2 regions of the Mycobacterium sp. NGS48 genome follow, and region 2 is predicted to be linked to the other one. Evidence: riboswitches for the same ligand, from Rfam matches in the RefSeq annotation. Region 2 holds a riboswitch; the other holds the start of a gene.

Region 1 (3,407 bases), on a different contig from region 2:
GCGGGGCAGGTGCGAGAGCTGCTGCCCGAAGAGCACCGCGCGTTTCTCGACGACCTGCTGGGCCGCTACGACATCTCGACGGCCAGCGACCAGTCGAAGCCGCGGCCCACCGCCGGGCTGAATGTGTCGCCGAAGGGCTATCAGCCGCTGCTCGATGTGGCCTTCGACCACGACATCCGCCTGATCGCCAGCGCGCTGGGCCCACCCCCCGCGGATTTGGTCACCCGCGCCCACGACAACGACGTGCTGGTAGCCGCGCTGGCAGGTACGACGCAGCATGCGCTGCGGCACGCGGCCGCCGGGGTGGACCTGGTTGTCGCCCAGGGCACCGAGGCCGGCGGCCACACCGGCGAAGTGGCGACGATGGTGCTGGTCCCCGAAATCGTCGACGCCGTTGCGCCGCTGCCCGTTCTGGCCGCCGGCGGGATTGCCCGCGGCCGCCAGGTCGCCGCGGCGCTGGCCCTGGGCGCCGAGGGGGTGTGGTGCGGATCGGTGTGGCTGACCACCGAGGAAGCCGAGACGCCGCCGGTGGTCAAGGACAAATTCCTGGCCGCGTCGTCGTCGGACACGGTGCGCTCACGTTCGTTGACCGGCAAACCCGCGCGCATGCTGCGCACCGCGTGGACCGACGAGTGGGAACGGCCCGAGAGCCCGTCCCCGCTCGGCATGCCGCTGCAAAGCGCGCTGGTCGCCGACCCGCAGGTGCGCATCAACCAGGCCGCCGGCCACGCCGGCGCCAAAGCCCGCGAGCTGGCGACCTACTTCGTCGGCCAGGTGGTCGGGTCGCTTGACAAGGTGCAGCCGGCGCGGTCGGTGGTGCTCGAGATGGTGTCGGAGTTCATCGACGCCGTCGGGCACCTCGACGAGCTGGTCGATCGGTGAGTCCAGCCGGCACCCGAACCCGCCGTCGCCGCGCGGTCAGCGACGAGGACAAGTCGGCCCGACGTGACCAGATTCTGGTTGCGGCCAAGAAAGTCTTCGCCCGCAAGGGTTTTCACGCCACCACGATCGCCGACATCGCCAAAGAAGCGGGGCTGGCCTACGGGTCGGTCTACTGGTACTTCGACTCCAAAGATGAGTTGTTCAATGCCTTGATGGCTGTCGAAGAGCAAACGCTGCGGGCTCACGTCTCGGCGGCCGTCGGCCCGTCACCCGGCGGCGAGGCGCGATTCCGCACGGCGGTGCGGGCGACGTTGGAGTTCTTCGAAGCCGACAAGGCCGCGGTCAAACTCTTGTTTCGCGACGCCTATGCGTTGGGGGACCGGTTCGAGAAGCACCTCGGCGGCATCTACGAGCGGTTCATCGACGACATTCAAACTTTCATCGTCGTGGGTCAGCAGCGCGGCGAGGTGGTGGCCGCACCGCCCCGGATGGTGGCCTACACGTTGGCGGCGCTGATCGGCCAACTGGCCCACCGGCGGCTGTCCACCGATGACGGCGTCACCGCTGCCGACGTCTCCGATTTCGCGGTGTCGCTGGTGCTTGACGGGCTGCGGCCGCGACATGCCCGGACTGGTCCGTAGTCAACGGCATAACCGCAGTTCACGGCATTCAGCAGTGGTTCAGCACATTCACAGGTGTGTTTGAATTGACCCGATCGGCGTCTTCATGCATCATCGGTTGGGTAAGCACCTCGTTAGGCGAGGCGTCTACATGGATACAGGCCACTGACCCCGAACGTCGAGAGACGCCCAGGGTCAGGACAGCTCCTCCCGGCTTAAGGGTTGAGCCCAAGTGGCTTCCGGTTTCCGGATACGCCGTGTAGTGCCGAAGCTCTGACGAGTGGGGTGCGGTTTCCCGATAGTGATCGGGTTCTGTATTCCTGCTTGCGCGCGAAACGTGCGGATAGCCGCACACCATACGGCCGCGAGGAGGTGAGGGACGCATGAGTTCCAGTGATAGTCCGGACCGATATCCGGGCTTTGTTTCGTCCCGATCCGGCCTCCGGCACGCCGCGCTCAGCTGAGCAAGCGCGTTTGCCTCAAGGCGCCGTTTCGGACGGGACATCCGAATCCTGTTGTTCCCGTTTGATTTTCCGCTTAGGAGGCGACCATGACCGCTGCACTGTACGACGAAGTGGTAACGGCAACGCAGACGCCGAAGCTGAGGGTGGTGCCCCAGCCGACGGCGGCGACCAAGCACGTCTCCAAGCCGTCCGATCGTCTATTCGCCGGTGACCCGCTGGTCGAGGGGGCGGCCCGGCTGCTGTCCATTCCGCTGCGCCAGCTCTACGCCGCGCTGTGGCGGGCCGGCGTGCTGGAGATCAGCTCGTAACACGTGTCGTCGCTCCCGGCACTGAGGTGTCTCCCACCTCGGTTCCGGGAGCGCCTTATGTCTGGGCCGCAATGAGCGCGCTCAGTCCGTCGCGGTAGGCGACCAGGCTGTGGCGCCACCCGATGTCGATCGGACCGCCGCTGTCGACGGTGATTTGGCTGCCGACGTGCACGTACGGCGACGGCGGTACGTGCGGGACGATGTCGAGGAAGTTGACCACGCGAAAGCAGCTTTCGATGGCGGCGTTGAACGCCGCGGCGAAGTCGACCAGGCCGACTCGCGGCCCGGCGAGCGTGATGAGTCTGGGTTCGATGGTGTTGGGCGGCATGTTTTTGAAAATGTCGGGCGCCGCGAGCACGGCCAGCGCCCCGCCGAGGCTGTGCCCGGTCACCAGGATCTGATCGCAGCCCGCGGTCGCGGCGGCCAGATCCGCGGCGATGCTGGTGCGAATGGTCTCGTAGACATCCTGGAAGCCGTCGTGCACCTGACCGAATCCGGCCAGCGGCCGATAGTTCTCGGGGACGGCGTCGAGATCGGCCACCCAATCCGCGACGTCCGAGGTACCGCGAAACGACAAGAACGCGGTGCGGGTGGTGGTGTTGTGACCCATCAACCCGAAAATATTGGTGTCCTTGGTCATTGCCGCCACGGCGGGATGCGGGTTGATCATCGCGGCCAGCACCACCCCGCTGGCCTGGATCAGCGAGGTCTGCACGAATCCCGGCGGCAGTGCCGGGGCACTGCCATCCATCACGGTGTATGCCGCCGTCGCCAGCGGCAGAACCACGTCGCGGGCAAACACCGCGTCGAAAGCCACACCGCAGTCTAAGGACGGCCGCCCCGCCTTCGTGGACGTTTGACAGCTACGGCTGGGCCGGCGTGGTGACGGCCGTGAGCTGCCACTCGTCGAGCCACGGCTTGATGAGCTCGGCCACTGAGAACCGCGCCGGCCTTTCACAGCCCGGCTTGAATTCGTCGCCGTTGGAACCGGCTACCAGCACGCCCACCGCGGCGGCGGTGCCGTCGGGGCGAACGGCGTAGACCGGCCCGCCGGAATCGCCGCACCCGGTCGGCGCCGCGAAGGCCACTTTGCCGCCGCTGTTTTGCACGACCGGCCCGCAGACCTGCATTCC
Region 2 (3,407 bases):
TGGATTACGGAGCATTCCCACCAGAATTCAACTCCGCCCGCATGTACGCCGGCGGTGGTGCCGGGTCGTTGATGGCGGCGGCGTCGGCCTGGGATGGCTTGGCCGCCGAACTCAGTTCGGCGGCGGCTTCCTACTCGTCGGTGATTTCCGGCCTTGCCGGCAACACCTGGCTGGGCGCTGGTTCGGCGTCGATGGCGGCTGCTGCCGCGCCGTACGCGGCATGGATGAGTACCACTGCCGCGCAGGCCGAGTACACGGCCGGCCAAGCCAGGGCGGCCGCGGCGGCTTATGAAGCGGCATTTGCAATGACGGTTCCGCCACCGGTGATCGCCGCTAACCGCAGCTTGTTGATGTCGCTGGTCGCGACCAATGTGCTGGGTCAAAACACCCCGGCCATCGCAGCGACCGAAGCACATTACGGCGAAATGTGGGCCCAGGACGCCGGAGCAATGTACGGCTATGCCGCCGCCTCGGCCGTTGCCACGAAGGTGGACCCGTTCACGCCGCCCCTGCAGAACACGAACCAGGCCGGCGTGGCTGCACAGGGCGTCGCCGTCGGTCAATCCATTGGATCTGCGTCCGGCTCCGGCGTGCAATCGTCGCTATCCCAAGTGGTTTCGATGACGCCCAGTACATTGCAGAGGTTCGCGGCACCGGGAGTTTCGCCGGGGCTAGCGCCCGGCGATATCACCAACGCCGCAACGAATCTCATGAGCAGCTCGTTGACTCCGATGTCGTTGGCCGGCATCACCCAAGTAGGAGCGGATCTATCCGTCATCCATGCCCTCAACACCGCCGGTTCAGCCAGTGGGCTAGGGCCGGGCATTCTGACGCCGGGTGCGGGGATCAGCGCGGTTGGGCCAGCAGGCTCAGCAAGTCTGGGTGGCGGTGTATTGGCGGGAATGGGCCGCGGAACCACGATCGGATCGTTGGCGGTCCCGCAAAGCTGGGCCGTTGCCCCGGCGACGACCCCCTCGGCGACGGCGTCATTGGTCTCTAACTGGACCGCCGCCCCCCAGTCCGTAGCGGGGGAGATGGCCGGGACGCCCGGCATGCCGGGGATGCCGATGGTGGGGTCGTCCGGACGAGGGTTCGGTTTCGCGGCGCCCCGGTACGGGTTCCGTCCCATGGTGATGGCACATCCACCGGCTGCCGGATAGTGGAGGATGATCGAAAACACCAGTGCCCGAACGAGTTTCTGATGCGCAGGCAGAGCTGATCGCGCTGCCCGGCAATTGCCGCCGTTGAGTTGGTCGCCGCCGGTGTCGTAGACAAGCGAGCCGGCGACACGGGGCCCGGAAGCGCTCACAGCGGTTCAGCAGCTCGCAAACACTTCTAGTTAGCTCACGACGAGCGTGACGAGTAACCGCCATCGCCGGCGGCTCGGTGAACGCGGTGCTCAGCGCCACCACCCAGGCGAGCACCGACTCGACACCGCACCCGGTACCGGCACTGCCCAGCAACTTCTGACCGGGCCACTGCCGACGTTATCGAATGCGGTTTCAGGCGAAGCGAGTTGACGTGCCTCGATTCCGGTGCCACCATGGCCTCTGCAAGCACCTCGCTAGGTGAGGCGTCTGCACGGATATAGGCCACTGACCTCGAACGTCGAAAGACGCCCAGGGTCAGGACAGCTCCTCCCGGCTTAAGGGTTGAGCCCAAGTGGCTTCCGGGACAACCGGATACGCCGTGTAGTGCCAAAGCTCTGACGAGAGGGGTGCCGAGCCCGGTATTGATTGCCGGGTCGCCTCATCCCTGTGTGCAACCGTGTCGGCACCCCCGTGTGCCTCGGCCGCGAGGAGGTGAGAGCGAGATTGAGTCCCAGTGATAGTCCCTATCCGAGATCGATGACCGTTTCGTTCGAATCCGTCCCCGGCACGGTTTTCTCCATCTGATTCGGCTCGCCCTGAATGAGCTGATCGGCACGTCTTCACGTTAGGCGTGGGTGGTTTCGGCATGCCCTGATGCCACCGTGGCGGCTGGATTCGGCCTGCTCCCCGAAGGAGAAATCCGATGACTTTTCTGACTACACAGCCCGAAATGTTGACGGCAGCCGCCGGCAACCTGCAGGGCATTGGTTCTGCGATGTCGGCGCAGAACGCGGCCGTCGCAGGCCCGACAAGCGCGGTGTTTCCCGCTGCCGCTGACGAGGTCTCGGCGCTGACCGCAGCGCAGTTCGCTGCGCACGCACAGCTGTACCAGGTCGTCAGCGCACAGGCTGCGGCGATTCACGAAATGTTTGTGTCCACCATGCGCGCCAGCGCCGGGTCATACGCGGTCACTGAGGCCGCCAACGCGATCGCGGCCGGTTAAGGAGGGGTGTAGCAATGGATTTCGGAGCATTCCCACCAGAATTCAACTCCGCGCGCATGTATGCAGGGGCTGGCTCGGCCCCACTGCTTGCCGCGGCATCGGCGTGGCAGGGACTGGCCGCCGAATTGCGTTCGACAGCGGCCGCCTATGAGTCGGTGATCGCCGGGCTGACGAGCGAAGGGTGGATGGGGCCGGCGTCTGCATCGATGGCGGCCGCCGCCGCGCCGTACGCGACGTGGATGAGCACGACTGCCGCGCAAGCGGAACAGACCGCCGCGCAAGCCACGGCAGCGGCTGGCGCCTACGAGGCGGCGTTCGCGATGACGGTGCCGCCGCCAGTGGTCGCGGCCAACCGGACGCAGTTGGCTTCGCTGGTTGCGACCAACGTTTTGGGGCAGAACACACCGGCGATCGCGGCCACCGAGGCCCACTACGGCGAAATGTGGGCTCAGGACGCGACCGCGATGTACGGGTATGCCGGATCGTCGGCAGCCGCCTCGAAGGTCACCCCCTTCCGCGCGCCGCGGCACAACACCAACCCCGCGGGTTTGGTCGCGCAGCAGGCCGCGGGTGCTCAAGCCGCCGGCGCCAGCACGCAGTCACAGCTGTCCCAGCTGGTGACCGCGATGCCGACGACGCTGCAGGGGTTGGCATCACCGATGGCAGGCACCGGGTCGGGTTCCGGGCTTGGGGGCCTTTTCGGTGGGACGGGTATTCAACCCGGAGATATCACGAACGGAATCACAAACCTGATGAGCAGCTCTTTCAGCCCGATGGGCATAGCTGGTATCACCCAGATCGGGGCGGATGCCGCCGTCATCCGCGGTGCGGCAATAGCGCCCTTCGACCCGCTGGCTCTGGGCGGGCTGGACGGACTCCCAGCCGTGGCACCGGGCGCCGGGATATCCGCGATCGGACCGGCCGGCTTGGGCGGAGGCGCCGTTTCGGCGGGGATCGGTCAGGCGAAAATGGTCGGCTCCTTGTCGGTGCCACAGGGCTGGGCCGCCGCCACCCCGGTGGCCAATTCCGCCGTTGCGCGGTTCCCGGCCAGCGGCTGGACCAGCGCCGTTCCGGCGGCCGAACCGGGTGGCATG

The links. A riboswitch is a leader RNA that binds a small molecule or an ion and turns the genes downstream of it on or off. The one in region 2 is predicted to bind magnesium.
Region 1: another riboswitch for magnesium. It lies ahead of AC5Y42_RS13855 (Rv1535 family protein); the one in region 2 lies ahead of AC5Y42_RS18110 (PE family protein).

Annotation. Positions count from the first base shown of each region.
Region 1 covers NZ_JCALCY010000006.1:167,030-170,436, reverse strand. Annotated here, with positions in the region: gene AC5Y42_RS13865 (NAD(P)H-dependent flavin oxidoreductase) at 1-882, shown strand, start outside; gene AC5Y42_RS13860 (TetR/AcrR family transcriptional regulator) at 879-1,523, shown strand; M-box (ykoK) riboswitch at 1,626-1,794, shown strand; gene AC5Y42_RS13855 (Rv1535 family protein) at 2,053-2,274, shown strand; gene AC5Y42_RS13850 (lipase family protein) at 2,330-3,091, opposite strand; gene AC5Y42_RS13845 (chymotrypsin family serine protease) at 3,138-3,407, opposite strand, start outside.
Region 2 covers NZ_JCALCY010000011.1:77,915-81,321, forward strand. Annotated here, with positions in the region: gene AC5Y42_RS18105 (PPE family protein) at 1-1,160, shown strand, start outside; M-box (ykoK) riboswitch at 1,554-1,724, shown strand; gene AC5Y42_RS18110 (PE family protein) at 2,014-2,313, shown strand; gene AC5Y42_RS18115 (PPE family protein) at 2,328-3,407, shown strand, end outside.